DNA from 2 places in the Hydrogenophaga sp. RWCD_12 genome. Region 1 is predicted to be linked to the other one. Evidence: predicted binding sites of a transcription regulator. Region 1 holds the regulator's gene; the other holds the start of a gene.
The links. Region 1 encodes NrdR, which represses ribonucleotide reductase genes. Its sites were predicted from a motif close to CACNANATNTNGTG; they were not measured.

Region 1 (9,020 bases):
GCCTCTCGCATGAGCGCCCTGCTTCCGGCCGCCCTGCAGCGTTGGCTGCCGCGCACCTGGCGCCGCCTGCCGGAGCCCCCCAATGCACTGTGGCAGGACATCGTGCAGCGCCACCCCTTCCTGCGCGCACTGACAGAGACCGAGCGCCAGCGACTGAAGCTGTTGAGCACGCACTTCCTGCAGGAGAAAGAGTTTCACGGCGCGCATGGCCTGGCGGTCACCGACGCCATGGCACTGAGCGTGGCGGCCCAAGCCTGCCTGCCGCTGCTGCACATGCTGCCGCCTTCGGGGAAGCGCTCAGCCCATCCGCTCTCTGCCCTGGACTGGTACGGCGATTTCGTCGGCATCGTGATCCAGCCGGGTGCGGCCGTGGCACGGCGCAACCACACCGACGCCACCGGAGTGGTCCACCAGTACGAGGAAGTCCTGGCCGGGGAAGCCATGGACCGGGGGCCCATCATGCTCAGCTGGGAAGACGTGCATGCCGCACCGCACACCATCGAGCGCGGCAGCAACCTCGTCATCCACGAATTCGCGCACAAGATTGACATGCACGGGATGGGGGCTGGCAACGCGCCGGACGGCGCCCCGCCACTGCCCGGCCCACTGTGGGGCACACGCAGCGATGCACAGGCCCGCGAACACTGGCGCGCCGTGATGGCCGATGCCTATGCCCAGTTTCGCGAGACCCTGTCGATGGCCGAACGTTTTGGCGGCGACATGCCCTGGCTCGACGCCTACGCGGCCACGCACCCGGCCGAGTTTTTCGCCGTGAGCTGCGAGGCCTACTTCGTCAACCGGGACCGCTTGGCCCAGGAGTTCCCGGCGTTGCTTGCGCTGTACGACGGGTTCTTCCGGTCCAGGCCCTGAACCTCAGCGGCGCAGCAGCACCTTCAGCACGTTCTGCACCCGGCGTGCCGCTCCGGCGTCATGCGCCCCCGAGAGCACCTTGCCCAGATCCTGGCTCCAGGTATCGGCCGGCGGCGCATCGTGGCGGCGGGTCAGCAGTTGCAGCTGCAACTGGCGGCGCGCATCCAGCTGCTCCGCAGGCGTTGGCACTTCGGCGGCCATTTCCAGCCGCAGCAAGGCTTCTGCGGGTGCCGAAGAGGCCGCCGCACCCAACGCACTGGTCCAGGCGGAGCGGGCCGCCGCAGTCACCCGGCCACCCAGCGCCTGCGCCGTCGGGACCAAGGACGGATCGCGTTTCTCCCAGGCACTGACGAGTTGCGTCAACACTTCGCCGTGCGCCTGCGCCGCCAGCTTGCGCATGGTGGCCTCGGCATGTTCCAGCGCCTGGCGCTGTGCACGGAACGCGGCATCGCCCAGACGGGGCGTCGCATGGGCGGGCGCCGAACGGGGAGGACGGTTGTCCGCCCAGGCGCCACGCGGCGCTCGGGCGTCCCGACCATCGCGCGAATCGCGGCCGCCCGGGCCGCGGCGGTCGTCGCGACCCGCCGGCTCGGTCTTCTTCATGCCTGGCCTGTCGTCGCCACGCATGGCCACCAGCTTTCGGGCGGGAGCGGCAGGTGCAGGAGCCGGCGCTGGCACATCCGGCGCAACGGCAGCTTCATCACCGTCGGGCGCTGGGGTCGCAGCAGGCGCTTCGGAGACTGCATCGACGTCACCCACTGGCGCAGATTTCACTGCCTCGGCCTTGGATTCAGTGCTGACCGCAGCGGCTGCCGCCTCATATTCACCGCGCAGGGCCCGCTCCAGTGCCTGCTGGGCGCTGCGGATCTGCTGTACGTCGCCGGCAGCACAGGCGGCGTCCAGGGCGCGCGCCGCGTCCAGCACGCGCTGGTCGTGTTCGTTGAGCGAGGCAGCCGCTTTTTCGCGTTCGCTGCTCTTGCGCTGAAAAGCTTCGTCAATTGGCTTGCGGAACGCCTCCCAGAGCTTCTGCTCCAGCTTGCGCTCCAGCGGCACAGTGTGGGCTTCGGCTTGCCAGCGCTGCTGCAGCTCCTTCACCGCATCGATGCGCAGCGCCGGGCTCGCCCCCAGCGCCGTGGCTTCCTCAATCATCTGACGGCGTCGGGCGATGCTTTGCGACTGCGCGGCCTCGAGACCAGCGTGGGCCACATGCATGGCTTCTTTCCACTGCGGCTGCAACTCGGCGAAGGCCTTTTCGCTCAGATGGCCAGCCTCGCGCCAGCGTTCCGAAAACGCATGCAGATCGCGGATCTGGATCTTCCAGTCGGACTGGCCGGTGTGCGCGGCCGTCCATGCTTTCAGCTCTTCGATCAGCCCCAGGCGCTGCGCCTTGTGGGCTTCCGCCTGCTGGCGAACCTGCGTCAGCCAGACTTCCACCTGCTTGTGGGCCAGGGTGCACGCCTCGTCGAAGCGCTTCCACAGCGCGTGATTGGCCTGGCCGCCCTGGTCGGTGGTTTTCCACTGCTCGCGCAAGGTGCGCAGCGTTTCCTGCAGCTTGCGGCCGCCCATGCGCTGACCTTCTGGCGGCGCCAGCAGCGCTTCGGCCTTCTTCACCAGTTCTTCGCGCAACTGGTCGGCACGCCAGCGCTGCCAGTCTTCCAGTTCCCCCGCCTGGGCCAGTACGGCGTGCGCCTTGGCTTCGAGATCCGGGCCCAGCAGACGTCCCTGGGACTTGAGCACCGCACGCACATCGGCCGCTGCCTTGGGGGTGGCTTTGCCATGGCCCTCGCCAACTTCCTTTTCCAGCACGGCCAACGCACGCTCCAGTTCGGCAACGGCCTTTTCGCGGCGCTCCTTGTGGGCCTGGGCGTCCTGGGACGCCACGGCCTCGACCGTTTCACCGCGGGACTGGCGCAACTCGTCGGCCCAGACTGGCACCGCCGGCAAGGCAGCCTGCGGATCGGCATCGGCAGCCACTGCGGTTGCCAGAGCCGCTTCGAATGCATCCCAGACCAGTTGCAGCTGCTGACGGGAGGCGTCCAGCATCGGCGGAAACTTGGGTTCGACACTCGCCCACTGTGGTTCCGCCGTCAGCTCACCCGCCTGCTTCTGCCAGTCGGTGACGTCTTCCCGCAAAGCCTCGGCACTGGATTGCGCTTCACGCCAGGACTTGGTGGACAGCACTTCGATGCGTTGGGCCATCAGCACAGCCGATTCGCGTTTGACCTGAACCCGGTCCTGCAGATCTTCAATCGCCTTGACACGCTCGGACAGCGCCACCTTCAGGCCTGCCAGCGGTTCGCGCGACAGCGGAGCTCCGGCGCGAGCTGCGTCGCGTTGCCACGCCAGGGCATCGGCCAGGTTCATCCGCGACTGTCCAATCAATGTCTCGGCCTTCTGCGCCCACTCGACGCCAATGTGTTCCTGGGCTTTCTGCCGGCGCAGCTCGTCGAGCTTCTCTTTCAGCGGCTTGGCGGCGCCCCGGTCGCGCTGCGACAGCTCCTTGAACACCTCATTCATGACCTCCCAGGAGGGCTCGGTCAGCAACCAGGCCCGTACGCGGGCCGCCCGGTCGCCCGATGTCGGCGCAGAAAACGCACCACCGGTGACGGCATCGAGAGGATGGGGGGTCTGGCTTGCACCCGCAGCCTTGGCCCCGGCACTGGCGGCAGCCATCGGATCGGTCGCGGGAGAAGACGGGGGAGTTTTGCGCAATGAGAACAGCGACATAGGGCGGGCAATGATTGGTCGGAAACCGCGCCTGCCCGAGGTGTCCGGGCAAGGAGGCTCAAACCTCTATTGTCGCCGCGGAACCGCCCATCGACAGAGAACGCCGCTTCAGAAACGAGAAACCCCGGTCAGCCGAAGCTGCCGGGGTTGACGGCGGGGCAAAAACGCACTTGCCGTCTGGTCGGAAACAGGGAGGGATGTGTCCCTGCGTCCTGGAAGCAAGAGATTGCTTCCGTGGGGTGCCAGACTGTGGCTGAACCACTTGTCTGGCGGGGGTACCGACATCAGGTCGGACCGCAAAGATTACTCCCGCGCCCTCCGGCTGGCAAGCACTGTTACTGGCCCAACACCTTTGTTTTAACTCTGGTCGGCAGGTAGTCAGCCGCGCCTGCAACGAAGTGCAAAAGCCGCCTGAACCGACAAGCGGCGTCACTGGGTACCGCCTCGCCGCACGGCCCCGCAGTGCTTGCCTGCGCTGCTAGGGAAGTGAAAGAACACGACCCCACATGGAATGTTAATAACCATAAATTATAATAAACACAGTTTAAAACATTGACTAGACATTAGCCTGACCATACCATTCGCCCGTTTTCCCGCTCAGGGATAACCCGAACATCGCTGGCCTCCCCTCTCCTTCGGCCAGCGGTCCCGCCATTGATGGCGCCCCCCACCGCATGCAGCCCTCCTCCGGGATGGCCCCGCCTTGCAAGGAGCGACAAAATGACCCCGTACCTGACTGAGCCCCACAAGAGCAGCACCGAAGCTGCCGCAACTCCCTGGCGTCTGGCCCTGGCTGACGCGTACCACGGCTTCGTGGCTTTCACACACAACGGCATGGCGCTGCTCGGCGTCGGCCTCGCTGCGCTGGCGCTCACGATGGTGGCGCGCGCCGATCTGCGCACCCAGGCCGAACAACAGTTGCTGGGCTGGCTGCTGGAACGCCACGACGTGACGCTGAGTGCACAGGACAGTGAGGCGCCCCTGGACGCCGCAGATCGCACCCTCGCTTCCGCCCCCGTGGCCCTGCCCAAACAGCAGGCTGCGGTCACCCAATGGCTCAGCCGCCGCTATCGCGTGGCGCAGGAACCGCTGGCTGCGCTGGTGGCCGAGGCGTTCTCCATGGGTGAGAAGGCTCGGCTGGATCCGACCCTGATCCTCGCCGTGATGGCGATCGAGTCCCGATTCAACCCCTATGCCCAAAGTCCGGTCGGCGCCCAGGGCCTGATGCAGGTGCTCACGCGCGCCCACACGGACAAATACGCCAACTTCGGCGGGCAGGCGGCCGCATTTGACCCGCTGAGCAACCTGCGCGTCGGCGTCAAGGTGCTGCAGGACTGCATCAAGCAGGCCGGCTCGGTCGAAGGCGGACTGCGCCTGTATGTTGGTGCGGTGTCTTCCGACGGCGGCGACTACATCAACAAGGTGATGAGTGAACATCTGCGCATCCAGAGCGTGGCGCTGGGCAAGCCGATGCCCACCTCGTTCCCGGTCTTCTCAGCGATGCCAGTGGCCGCACCGGCCATGCCGGGTGCCGAATCGACCACCCAGACGGGCTTGCTGGAACCAGCCACCGAGCCTGCTCCTGGCATCGCTCCGCCCCCGGCCGAACCCCGAACAGGCGACCTCACGAGTTCCTGACGGGATTTCCAGCTTGCGCCACGCCGGCCCTGCGGCTCGGATAAACTAGTCAGGTGCGCAACTGGCGATAGGCGCGCGGCGGATCACACCCGCCGTCCGCGCTGACGTGGCCCTCCGCTCCCGCCTCTGCGCGGATCGGGACAACCACTGGGAAGCGCACCGCCCGGTTTCCGGGTGTTCAGCCGTTCGCCTGGGCAGTCCCTGCAGCTTCATCCAAAAACGACCGAAGTGCGCGGGGTCCACGTCACCCGAGACTGCCAAACCATGTACGACCGCAACATCCTCATCGAGCAAACCGACCCCGAGCTGTTCGCTGCCATCCAGGCCGAGAACGCCCGCCAGGAACACCACATCGAGCTGATCGCCAGCGAGAACTACGCCTCGCCGGCTGTGATGGCCGCCCAGGGCACCCAGCTCACCAACAAGTACGCCGAGGGTTACCCCGGCAAGCGCTACTACGGCGGCTGTGAGTTTGTTGATGTGGCAGAGCAGCTGGCCATCGATCGCGTCAAGCAACTGTTTGGTGCCGACGCCGCCAACGTGCAGGCCCACTGCGGCGCATCCGCCAATGAGGCTGTGTTCCTTGCCTTCCTGAAGCCCGGCGACACCATCATGGGCATGAGCTTGGCCGAAGGCGGTCATCTGACCCATGGCATGCCGCTGAACATGTCCGGCAAGTGGTTCAACGTGGTCAGCTATGGCCTGGACAAGAACGAAGCCATCGACTACGACGCCATGGAAGCCAAGGCGCGCGAGCACAAGCCCAAGCTGATCGTGGCCGGCGCTTCGGCCTACAGCCTGCGCATCGATTTCGAGCGCTTCGCCAAGATCGCCAAGGAAATCGGCGCCATCTTCATGGTCGACATGGCCCATTACGCCGGCCTGATCGCCGCCGGCGTGTACCCCAACCCGGTGCCATTCGCCGACGTGGTGACCTCTACCACCCACAAGAGCCTTCGCGGCCCGCGTGGCGGCATCATCCTGATGAAGGCCGAGCACGAGAAGGCCATCAACAGCGCCATCTTCCCCGGCCTGCAAGGCGGTCCGCTGATGCACGTGATCGCGGCCAAGGCCGTGGCCTTCAAGGAAGCGCTGACGCCCGAGTTCAAGACATACCAGCAGCAAGTGGTGAAGAACGCCCAGATCGTGGCCGAAACGCTGACCCAGCGCGGTCTGCGCATCGTGTCGGGCCGCACCGAAAGCCACGTCATGCTGGTCGACCTGCGCGCCAAGGGCATCACCGGCAAGGAAGCCGAGGCTGTCCTGGGCAGCGCCCACATGACCATCAACAAGAACGCGATCCCCAACGATCCGGAGAAGCCGATGGTCACCAGCGGCGTGCGCATCGGCACCCCGGCCATGACCACCCGCGGCTTCAAGGACGAAGAAGCCCGCCTGACCGCCAACCTGATCGCCGATGTGCTGGACAACCCGCGCGACCCCGCGAACATCGAAGCGGTGCGTGCCAAGGTCAACGCCCTGACCGCGCGTTTCCCGGTCTACAAGTGATTCCAGGCGGCGCAGCGCGATGAAGTGCCCTTTCTGCGGCCATCTGGAAACCCAGGTCGTCGAGACCCGGGTTTCCGAAGACGCGGATTTCATCCGCCGCCGCCGCCAGTGCGGTCACTGCGAAAAACGCTTCACCACCTACGAGCGGCCGGAAGTCAGCTTCCCGGCGGTGGTCAAGAAGGACGGCCGGCGCGTGGACTACGTGCCGGCCAAACTCCGCGCCTCGTTCACCCTGGCCCTGCGCAAGCGCCCGGTCAGCACGGAACAGGTCGATGCCGCCATTGAGCGCATCGAGGAAAAGCTGCTCAACCTCGGCAGCCGGGAGGTCGCCTCGACCAAACTGGGTGAAATGGTCATGCGCGAACTCAAGAAGCTCGACAAGGTGGCCTACATCCGCTTTGCCAGTGTGTATCGCAGCTTCGAGGACATTGACGAATTCCGGGCCCTGGTGGACGAAGTCCGCCGTTAATCGCCCCGCGTCCAATGGGCCATTAGCCCACAGTCCTCCTCCATCGTGGGGACGAAACGATTACCAACGACCTCGTTTGCCGTCGATTTGGACGTGAAGCGTGGGAATAATGAATCCCATCATTCAAACAGGGGGTTCAGGGATGGGAACAACACATAGCATTTGTTGCAGGCGGGATCGCGGATTCACGTTGATTGAATTGGTGATCTCCACGGCCTTGCTGGCGATCCTGATTCAATTGGCTGTACCTCCCCTGACGGGCCTCTTGGCCGAATGGCAAAGGGACCTGGCGACGCGCTCTGTCACAGACCACCTTGCCCTGGCGAGATCCGAAGCGATTCACTGGTCCCGCAGGGTCGTCATGTGCAGCAGCAGTGACGGTCGAACATGCAACCCGATGGCCGACAAGGAATGGAAATCCGGGTGGCTGGTGTTTCAGGATCTCGACGACGACAACCAGTTTGGTGCTTCAGACAAACTCATTGCCGTTTCACAAGGGCAGACCGGTATCCTGAGCCTGAAGGGAAATGCCACGGTTCAGCGCTTCGTATTTCAGCCAACGGGCATGATGTCGTCCGGCATGGCGACGCTGGAGGTGATTCCCCGACGGGGAAACAGCCAGAAGATCACCATCAACCGAATCGGCCGTGTGCGCCTGAGCACAACGGAGACAGCGACTGGATCCTGAGCAGTCGCGGGATTTTCGTGACAAATGAATGCTTTTTACCGCTGAGGAACCCAAAAGCGACCGCGCGTCAGCACAGCTCAAGATCACTGCAAAGCGGCCGGTACATTGCAGTACGGAGCCGCAAATTGAAACACCCGTCCTACCCCACCCAGCCGCTGCCCGCCGGTCAGCGCGGCTTCACGATCCTTGAGTTGGTGATCACGCTCACGCTTGTCGGGATCCTTACCGCCGTGATGGCACCGACGTTCGGAGAAACCTTGCGAAACTGGCGCCGCGACAGCGCGACACGCGCATTGAACACGACCCTGCTGCAAGGCCGAGCGGAAGCCATCAAATCCACGAGAAAAGTCATGGTTTGCCCCACTACCACAGGAACCAGTTGTGCCAACAGCACCGAGTGGAAAACCGGCTGGATGATGTTTGTTGACGATGGAGCGACTGACCAAGCTTATGACGCTGGTGAACGCATCCTCCAGGTCACGACCGCCCAGGGAGGGATTGCATCACTCGCAAGTTCTTCTGGCGTGCGGTTTCTGCAATTCTGGCCGAACGGCCTGATGTTTTCCACGGCGGCAGCCGGTACGGCGCACACGACTTTCACCGTGACGCCCTCCGGGCTGACATCGTCCACCAAGGTCGACAAGATCGCTGTGTCCCGGGTCGGGCGCGCCACAGTGACCACCGATTACCCTTGATCACGGGACCTCAATGAACGCATTGTTCTCAAACCCCAAACAGATTGCCGCGGAGCGGAGGCTGCGCCGTCGTGAAACAGGCTCCAGCATGATCGAGGTGCTGGTCGCCGTCATGTTGGTGTCGATTGGGCTTCTGGGCATTGCTGGCCTTTCGGGTGCCACGTTCAACTACAACAAGACGTCGCAGGTGCGGCTGACCGCCATGGCGCTCGTCAACGACTATGCCGACCGTGCCCGCATCAATATCTACGGATACGACCGAGGCGGCTACACCGTTGCTCTGCCAACGAACTTCGCAGGCACGGCGGTGACCGTTCCAGCAGCGAACCTCAACCTTGATCCTTCGGTCGCAGCGAATGCGATCACGATCGCCGACAACCTTGCCGCAGCCGACGTCGACCAGTTCCTGCGCAACGTACGCAAT
Region 2 (9,020 bases), on a different contig from region 1:
ATGATCGCCTCGATGAAAGGGATCAGGAACTCGTCTTTGTCTCGGATCGACTGGACTTCGTTGTAGGCGTTGAAGATCTCGGACTCGTCCAGACCCAGCGACTCTACGATGTACTGGTAGGCGTGGGTGTGAATGGCTTCTTCAAACGCCTGACGCAGCAGGAACTGGCGGCACTCGGGCGCCGTGATGTGGCGGTAGGTGCCCAACACGATGTTGTTGGCGGCCAGCGAGTCGGCGGTGACGAAGAAACCGAGATTGCGCTTGACGATGCGACGCTCGTCTTCGGTCAGACCGTTGGGATCTTTCCAGAGCGCGATGTCGCGACTCATGTTCACTTCCTGCGGCATCCAGTGGTTGGCGCAGGTGGCCAGGTATTTTTCCCAGGCCCACTTGTACTTGAAGGGAACGAGCTGGTTGACGTCGGTCTGTCCGTTGATGATGCGCTTGTCGGCAACGTTGACGCGTCGGGCGCTGTCGGACGAAGTCGTTGCGGCGGAGGACAGTGACGCTTGCACACCCGACGAAACAGGAGTCGGGGAAATCGGTGCGGGCTTAACAGCGGGAGTGACTTGATCGTCCCAGGTCAACATAGGGGGGTGTCCAATTCGGTGGATTATCGAAGCGTCGACATGAATTGCAAAGCGATCATGTGCCGGGCGAATGCATTGTGTTGCGGTGCTGCATCGAAATCGGTGAGAAGTTTCATCACAGTCATTCGACCCGGCGCATGAAGATCACTGACAGGCTTCGCAGCCGGGGTCGTCGATCGCGCAGAACTTGATGTCGGTTGCCGGTTCTGCGGACACCGCAGCAGCAGCCGGCGCGCTCATCGACATGTCGTTGCCATGCACCGAGACCGCGTTGAGCTGACCCGTGCGACCCGTGGATTTCTCGGCCTGAGTGGCCGACGTGGTGCGCAGGTAGTAGGTGGTCTTGAGACCGCGCAGCCATGCGAGCTTGTAGGTGTCGTCGAGCTTCTTGCCAGAGGCACCGGCCATGTAGATGTTCAGGCTTTGCGCCTGGTCGATCCACTTCTGGCGGCGCGCTGCAGCTTCTACCAGCCACAGCGGTTCCACTTCGAACGCGGTGGCGTAGAGCGCCTTCACGTCCTGCGGCACGCGGTCGATCGGGCGCAGCGAACCGTCGAAGTGCTTGAGGTCCATCACCATCACGTCGTCCCACAGGCCCAGGCGCTTGAGATCCTTGACCAGGTAGCTGTTGATGACAGTGAACTCGCCAGACAGGTTGGACTTGACCGAGAGGTTGCCGAAGCAGGGCTCGATCGAGGCGTCGACGCCGATGATGTTGGAGATGGTCGCGGTCGGCGCGATGGCCACGCAGTTGGAGTTGCGCATGCCGTCGGCGGCGATCTTCTTGCGCAGCGCGTCCCAGTCCAGCGTGGCCGAGCGGTCCACGTCCACATAGCCGCCGCGTTCACGTGCCAGCAGGTCCAGCGTGTCGGGCGGCAGGATGCCTTGGTCCCACAGCGAACCGCGGTAGCTGGTGTAGCGGCCGCGCTCGCGCGCCAGCTCGGTCGAGGCCCAGTAGGCGTAGTAGCAGATTGCTTCCATCGACTTGTCGGCAAAGTCGACGGCTTCGTTGGAGGCGTAGGGGATGCGCAGTTCATACAGCGCGTCCTGGAAGCCCATCAGGCCCAGGCCCACCGGGCGGTGGCGCAGGTTCGAGTCGCGCGCCTTCTTGACCGCGTAGTAGTTGATATCGATCACGTTGTCGAGCATGCGCATCGCCGTGGTGATCGTCTGCTGCAGCTTGGCGTGGTCGAGCTGGCCGTCCTTGACGTGCTTGAGCAGGTTGACCGAGCCAAGGTTGCAGACTGCGGTTTCGCTGTCGCTGGTGTTGAGCGTGATCTCGGTGCAGAGGTTGGAGCTGTGCACCACGCCTGCATGCTGCTGCGGGCTGCGCACATTGCAGGCGTCCTTGAAGGTGATCCAGGGATGGCCGGTCTCGAACAGCATCGAGAGCATCTTGCGCCACAGGTCGGTGGCGGGCAGCTTGCGGTAGGGCTTGATCTCGCCGCGGGCGGCCTTTTCTTCGTAGGCCACGTAGGCCTTCTCGAAGTCGGCGCCGAACAGGTCGTGCAGGTCGGGTACGTCGTTGGGCGAGAACAGGCTCCATTCGCCCTTTTCCATCACGCGCTTCATGAACAGGTCGGGAATCCAGTTCGCCGTGTTCATGTCGTGGGTGCGGCGGCGGTCATCGCCGGTGTTCTTGCGCAGCTCCAGGAATTCTTCGATGTCCAGGTGCCAGGTTTCCAGGTAAGTGCAGACCGCACCCTTGCGCTTGCCGCCCTGGTTCACCGCCACGGCGGTGTCATTGACCACCTTCAGGAAAGGAACGACGCCTTGCGATTCGCCATTGGTGCCTTTGATGTGGGCACCCAGGGCGCGCACGCGGGTCCAGTCGTTGCCCAGGCCGCCGGCGAACTTGGACAGCAGCGCGTTTTCCTTGATGGATTCGTAGATGCCGTCCAGGTCGTCGGGCACTGTGGTCAGGTAGCAGCTGGAAAGCTGCGAGCGCAGCGTGCCGGCGTTGAACAGCGTTGGCGTGGACGACATGAAGTCGAACGACGACAGCACTTCGTAGAACTCGATGGCGCGGGCTTCGCGGTCGATCTCGTTGAGCGACAGGCCCATGGCCACGCGCATGAAGAAGATTTGAGGCAGCTCGATGCGGGTCTTGCGAACGTGCAGGAAATAGCGGTCGTACAGCGTCTGCAGACCCAGGTAGTCGAACTGCAGGTCGCGCTCGGGCTTGAGCGCGGCGGCCAGGCGGGCCAGATCAAACTGCAGCAGCTTCTCGTCCAGCAGTTCGTTCTGCACGCCCTTCTTGATGGCCAGCGGGAAGTACTCGGCATAGCGCTCGGCGCGTTCGGCCTGCGGCACATCCTCGCCCAGCACCTCCTTGACCACGGTGTGCAGCAGCAGGCGCGCGGTGGCGTAGGTGTAGTCCGGGTCCTTTTCGATCAGGGTGCGGGCAGCGAGGATGGCAGCCTTGTAGACCTCTTCGATCGGCACGCCGTCATAGAGGTTGCGCTTGGTCTCGGCAACGATGGGGTCCGCCTTGACATCCTTCCCCAGGTTGGCACACGCGGCTTCGATCAGACCCTGCAGGCGGGCGATGTCCAGCGGCACGCGCTGACCGCCGTCCATCACATGCAGGGTGGCTTCGGCGGGCTGCGCGGCCTTCACCTGCTGCGCGCGCTCCTGGGTGCGGCGTTCGCGGTAGAGCACATAGGCGCGGGCCACTTCGTGGTGCCCGCTGCGCATAAGGCCCAGTTCGACATGGTCCTGCACGTCTTCAATGTGGAACGTGCCGCCGCCCGGACGTGAACGCACCAGCGCGCGCACCACAGTCTGCGTCAGCGCGTCCACCGTTTCGCGCACGCTGGCCGAGGCGGCGCCCTGGGTGCCGTGCACCGCCAGAAACGCCTTCATCATCGCCACCGCAATCTTGCTCGGTTCGAACGGCACGACAGCGCCGTTGCGGCGAATGATCTGGTACTGGGCAAACACGGCCGAACTGGTCGACTCGGCGGTGGAACCGGCGCTGCCGGTCAGCATGTGGGGGGCGTTGGTGGATGCGGTGGGCGTGGCTGTCAGCATGGTTCCTCTTTCGTTTGTTTTGTGTGGGTGCCGGCGGCGTGGCGCTGGGCACAGGGCCAGGTTGCCTGGCGCAGCGCACACTATATCTGGTGTCTGAGGGGGGTACAAGCCACTACCGGTAGTGTTTTGTGTGTTTGCCCGATTCGCTTTTCGTCAGGCAAAAAAGACGCTGCGCAGGCGCTGGCAGCGAGATGCCGCAGTCCGGCGAAAATTCTGCGTTTGCTCTCTGGGTGCCAATGGTGGCGCGGTTTCCGAGGGGATTTGTGGCGGGAGTCCGCGCCGTTGCTGGGCCGGCGCGGGACGGAGGTTCCGCCGATGCCCCGGTGTCAGTCCGTGGCGTTTTCTGTGGTGCCGACACACCCGGGAAAATACCGATGATCCCAGCCCAGGGATCGTTGCAGTCGGGGCCAGTCAAAGCCAGGCCCCGGGTCCTGTTTGCGACCAGGCGCGATGTGTTCGTGGCCTGCGATGTGGCCGATCGGAAAGCGTTCACGCAGCTGCTGACACAGCCGGGTCAAGGTCGCGTATTGCGCGGCTTCGAAGCGTTCACCTTCCAGTCCTTCGAGCTCGATGCCGACCGAGTCGTCGTTGCAGTTGGAGCGTCCGCGCCAGCACGAAGCACCCGCGTGCCAGGCGCGTTCCCCGGCGTCGACGAACTGGACCAGCTCTCCGGTGCGCCGCACGAAAAAGTGGGCCGAGACTTCGATGCCCCGGATCTGCTCGAAATATGGATGAGCCGACCAGTCGAGCTGGTTGGTGAAAAGGTGTTCGACCTCCGGTCCGCCGTACACGCCGGGTGGCAGACTGATCGAATGCAGGACGATCAGGTCGATGCAGGCGCCATCGGGACGGGGCCCGAAATTGGGTGAAGGCACGGCCCGCGCGGTCCGAAGCCAGCCCCCATCCCAGTCGCCCATGGCATCGGTCTTCACTGCTTCAACCCTGGGTGTCTTCATCGTCGGATGGCATGGTGATGCCCAGCCGCTGGATGCGGTAGCGCATCTGGCGCAGGTTCAGCCCCAGCCGCGCTGCGGCGGCAGTGCGGTTGAAGTCGCATTCCTTGAGCGCCTTGAGCAGCACCTGTCGTTCCTGCTCGTCGAGATAGCTCTGCAGGTCGGCAGGGATGCCGGTGCTTTCGGTGACAGGTGGTGGCGCGGGCGACTCGGCCATCTGGTCCGCGTGGGATGGGCGGGATGGTGCCTCGGCGCTGTCGCCTTGATCCTCGAAATCGCAGGCCTCCAGTACCGATCCGCTGCTCAGTGCCAGCGCACGCTGGAGCAGGTTCTCCAGCTCGCGGACGTTGCCGGGCAGCTCGCGTGACCGCAGGTAGTCCCGTGCCGCATCGGACAGGGTCGGTGCGGCCTGGCCCGACTCGGCGCAGATTCGCTGCAGCAAGGCAAGCACCAGCTCCGGCAGGTCTTCACGCCGCTCACGCAGCGGCGGAGTGCGCAGGCCGATGACGTTGAGCCGATAGAAGAGGTCCTGCCGGAAGTCGCCGCTCTTGACCAGCGCCACCAAGTCCTTGTGCGTGGCGCTGACCAGCCGGACGTCGACCGCTTCTTCCTGCACACCGCCCAGCGGCCGCACACGCCTTTCCTGGATCACCCGCAGCAGCTTGGCCTGCATGCCCAGCGGCAGGTCGCCGATTTCGTCGAGGAACAGTGTGCCGCCGCGCGCCGCCTGGAAATAGCCTTCGCGGTCGTGGCTGGCGCCGGTGTAGGCGCCTTTGCGGGCGCCGAAAAACTCCGCCTCGATCAGGTTGTCGGGAATTGCGCCGCAGTTGACAGCCACGAACGGTCCGTCGCTGCGGTGGCTGCATTCGTGCACGGCCCGCGCAACCAGCTCTTTGCCGGTGCCCGATTCACCGAGGATCAGCACCGGCGCCATGCTGGTGGCGACCTTCTCGATGCGCTGGCGAATCTGCGCCATGGTGGCCGAGGTGCCGACGATGCGCGCCAGGGCCTGGACGCCACCCGGTGGAGGTGGTGCGCTGCGCACCGGCTCGCTCGCCGAAGTGCGCCGGAGTTTGGCCGCAGGCTCCATGCGCTGGCTCTGCAGGGCAGCCTGCACCGCAGTTCGCAATTGCTTGAGGTCCACCGGCTTGGTCAGGTAGTCGAAAGCGCCGCTCTTGAGGGCCTCGACCGCGTTCTCGGCCGAGCCATAGGCGGTGATGACGATGGTCTTTTCGCTGCGTTGCTGCTCCACGAGTTCGCGCAGCAGTTCCAGCCCAAGCCCATCGGGCAGGCGCATGTCGGAAATCAGCACATCGAAACGCCGCTGGGCCAGCCATTCGCGGGCCTGGGCCAGATCCGGTGCCGACACAACTTCATACCCCTCGCGCAGCAGGGTGAGTTCGTACAGGGTGCGCAGGTCTGGTTCGTCGTCGACGACCAGCACGCATGCGGTGGCAGAAGCGGGCATGAAGAACGTCAGAGCGTGGAAAGGGAGGGGGGGCCGTTGGTGGAAGTGCCTGGCCGGGTGGGCGGAGGTACCGAGTCCCCGGGCGGATAGGTCAGGCTCTGCTGAACCGGCGCCCGCGGGCCACCCTGCATCGTGGGCGCCAGCACGTAGAACTCGTTGCCCTCGCGCTGGTCGAGCCGGCTGCGCTGGTAGGCAATCTGTGCGCCATACCGCTCGCACAGCTCGCGGCAGATATAGAGCCCCAGGCCGCTGGAACGGCTCTCGGACGAGAAGAAGGGTTCGAAGAGGTGCTTGAGCACGCTGGGCTCCAGCGGCGCGCTGTCACTCCAGACCGAGATCCGCACGCGGTCCGGTCCGGCCGGTTGAGAGATGACACGGATCGAAGACGCCTGCCCGCTGGCGTGGCGAAGCGCGTTGTCCAGCAGGTTGATCAGCAGACGCCGCAGATGTTCGGGGTCAAATGAGATGTGAACCCCCGGGGCGTGGGGATGCACGCCGAGCACGCCTTTGGCCTGGTTCTGCCGCGTCCACTCGTGGGTGATCTGGCGCAGGGTCTGGTCCAGCGGCAGGGCCGGCAAGCCTTCGTCCTGGCTGGGTTGCGCCCGGGCCACATTGAGGATGTCGTCGACGATGCGCGAGAGCCGGGTGGCGTTCTGCTCAATCATCCGGGTCAGCCGCTTCTGGCCGGGCTCGGTCACCTCTTCGTCCAGCAGCGCATTGGCCTGCGTGATGGCCGAGAGCGGGTTGCGGATCTCGTGCGCCACCGCGGCCGACATGCGGCCCATCGATGCCAGCTTCTCGGTGCGCACCCGCGCCTCGACCTCGCGCAGGTCTTCGAGGAACAGCACGCACAGGTCGTTGGGTCGTCCGGTCTGCGCATTGGTCAGACGGGTGCGTGCGAACAGGCGCAAGGTCGTGTATTCGTCTGGCGCCAGCTGCACTTCTGCCTCCAGCCCTTGCCCGACCTGGAAGGTGCGGTCGACCAGGAACGACAGGCTTTCCCATTCCGAGCGTGCCGACAGCAGCAACTTGGCGGCGTGTGGATAGTGGTCGCCCATCAGCATGCCCTGCGCCGCGGGGTTGGCGTTGCGGACCACGCCATGGCGGTCGACCACGAGCACGCCTTCGCTCAGGCTTTCGATAATCAGCTCGTTGACCTCGGCCTGCGAGCGGGCAGCGGCCTGGCTTTTCTGCACCAGGGCCTCTTCACGCGCCAGGCGCTGGGCCAGCTGGTTGGCCAGGAAGGCGACCACGAAAAAGCCGGTGCCGCTCAGGCCCGACTGCAGCAGTCTGGCGGTCGAGACGTCGCTCAGCAGGGGGGCACCGATCAGGGCTTCGCCCAGCAGGTAGAGCGTGGTGACGGCCGCCGTGGCGAGCGCCAGCGTCATCGATCCCAGGATGGCGGCCAGCAGCACCGGCAGGGCGAACAGCGGCGTGTAGTTGATGCCCGCCTGCTGGAAGTGGTCCAGCATGCCGAAGACCACCAGATCGACGGCGATCGTCAGCAGCCACTGGACACGGAAAGCACGGCCCGGTTCGATGCGCTTGGTCCACACCAGCACGGCGATCGTCGCGGCCAGGTGCAGCGTGCAAACACCCACCAGCCATTTTGCCGCACCACCCGCGCCGTTGCTCAGCAGGAAGACCTGCAGCGCCAGCAACACCAGCGCGATGAGCACACGGGCCCGCATGAAGGCCTTCCACAGCCGCACGTAGGCACGCACGTGGTGGCTCTGGTCCTGCAGGCTGTTGCCGGCCTCCAGCGTGGAGTACCACGAGGGGGCAAACTGGGAGTTCGGATCGGATGCCATGGGTGTGCCGATGCCGGTGGTCAGTGGCTCACCGCACCGCGGCTTCGTGCTGGCGCCGGTGCTCCTGGCAGCAGTAGCGCCCCCGGTTGCCCTGCACCGCTTCGTTCTCGGGCAGGTGGGTGCCGCACTGGTCGCAGGCGATCATCGGCATGGGTCGTGCGGGTTCCTTGCGCTTGGGTGCCGCGTCGTCGCGTTCGGACTGGCGGTTGTTGCGCCAGATCCAGAAGGCGACCAGGAGCACGGTCAGGACCAGTAGGAATTTCATCGTTAGCCGACCCGGTGCAGGATCACTTCAAGCACGAAACGCGAGCCGACATAGCCCAGCAGCAGGAAGCCGGCTCCAAGATAGAGCATGCGCACCGCGACCCGGCCGCGCCATCCCAGGCGCCAGCGTCCCAGCAGCAGCACGCCCATGGTCAGCCAGGCCAGTACCGAGAATGCTGTCTTGTGGTTCCAGACCCAGCGCTCGTTGATGAGTTCGGAGAACCAGCCGCCGACCAGCAGCGTCGCGCTGAGCAGCACGAACCCGGCGGCCACGAAGCGGAAGGTCAGGCGCTCCAGCGTCAGCAACGGCATCGAGGTGTCGCTGGTGGTGCCCAGCCGCATGGCCTTTTCGGCGCGCTGCATCAGCCAGGCGTGGACCACCGCCGCCGCGATCAACCCGTAGGAGGCGATGCCCAGCGCCCAGTGCAGCGGCATCCAGTTCGAGGGCAGGGAGTGATATTGCGCGCCGGGAAAAAACAGCGCCAGCAGCACCGCCAGCGTGCCCAGCACCGCCAGCGTCCAGCGTGCCTTGAGCTGCGGGTACATGCGGCTTTCGATCAGGTAGACCGTCAGCACCAGCCACGCGGTGACCGACAGCGCCGGCGCGAAACCGAAGCGGGCCGGCGTTTCCAGCACCGTCGAACCGAGCACGAAGAGATGCAGCAGCCAGGCCACGGCCAGGAAGTTGCGGGTCTGCTGCTGGGTCAGCCGCGGATGGGCCCAGGCGATGAAGGCATACGACAGCGCCGCCACCGCCGACAGCAGGGCTGCGGGCGGGTTGCTGGTGAGGGCGGGCAGGAAGTTCATGAATGGGCGTGGCGGCCGTTGGCAGAGGGGCTGGCAGCTAAAATCGCCTCTGGAGTTTATAGCGTCTTGGCCGCGCGAACCGCCGGTTCCGCCG

Region 2: a site for NrdR is predicted at 3,702-3,715, ahead of ACLIJ1_RS08650 (ribonucleoside-diphosphate reductase subunit alpha). Genes of this name have one in related genera too.

The regions. Positions count from the first base shown of each region.
Region 1 covers NZ_JBKIXC010000005.1:394,966-403,985, reverse strand. Annotated here, with positions in the region: gene ACLIJ1_RS20495 (UDP-2,3-diacylglucosamine diphosphatase) at 1-13, shown strand, start outside; gene ACLIJ1_RS20490 (zinc-dependent peptidase) at 10-870, shown strand; gene ACLIJ1_RS20485 (DUF349 domain-containing protein) at 874-3,543, opposite strand; gene ACLIJ1_RS20480 (transglycosylase SLT domain-containing protein) at 4,318-5,235, shown strand; ZMP/ZTP riboswitch at 5,283-5,438, shown strand; gene glyA (serine hydroxymethyltransferase) at 5,500-6,744, shown strand; gene nrdR (transcriptional regulator NrdR) at 6,764-7,213, shown strand; gene ACLIJ1_RS20465 (GspH/FimT family pseudopilin) at 7,323-7,901, shown strand; gene ACLIJ1_RS20460 (GspH/FimT family pseudopilin) at 8,027-8,596, shown strand; gene pilV (type IV pilus modification protein PilV) at 8,610-9,020, shown strand, end outside.
Region 2 covers NZ_JBKIXC010000002.1:334,988-344,007, forward strand. Annotated here, with positions in the region: gene ACLIJ1_RS08645 (ribonucleotide-diphosphate reductase subunit beta) at 1-590, opposite strand, end outside; gene ACLIJ1_RS08650 (ribonucleoside-diphosphate reductase subunit alpha) at 735-3,581, opposite strand; gene ampD (1,6-anhydro-N-acetylmuramyl-L-alanine amidase AmpD) at 3,950-4,579, opposite strand; gene ACLIJ1_RS08660 (sigma-54-dependent transcriptional regulator) at 4,560-6,044, opposite strand; gene ACLIJ1_RS08665 (sensor histidine kinase) at 6,053-7,855, opposite strand; gene ACLIJ1_RS08670 (PP0621 family protein) at 7,884-8,120, opposite strand; gene ACLIJ1_RS08675 (inner membrane protein YpjD) at 8,123-8,926, opposite strand.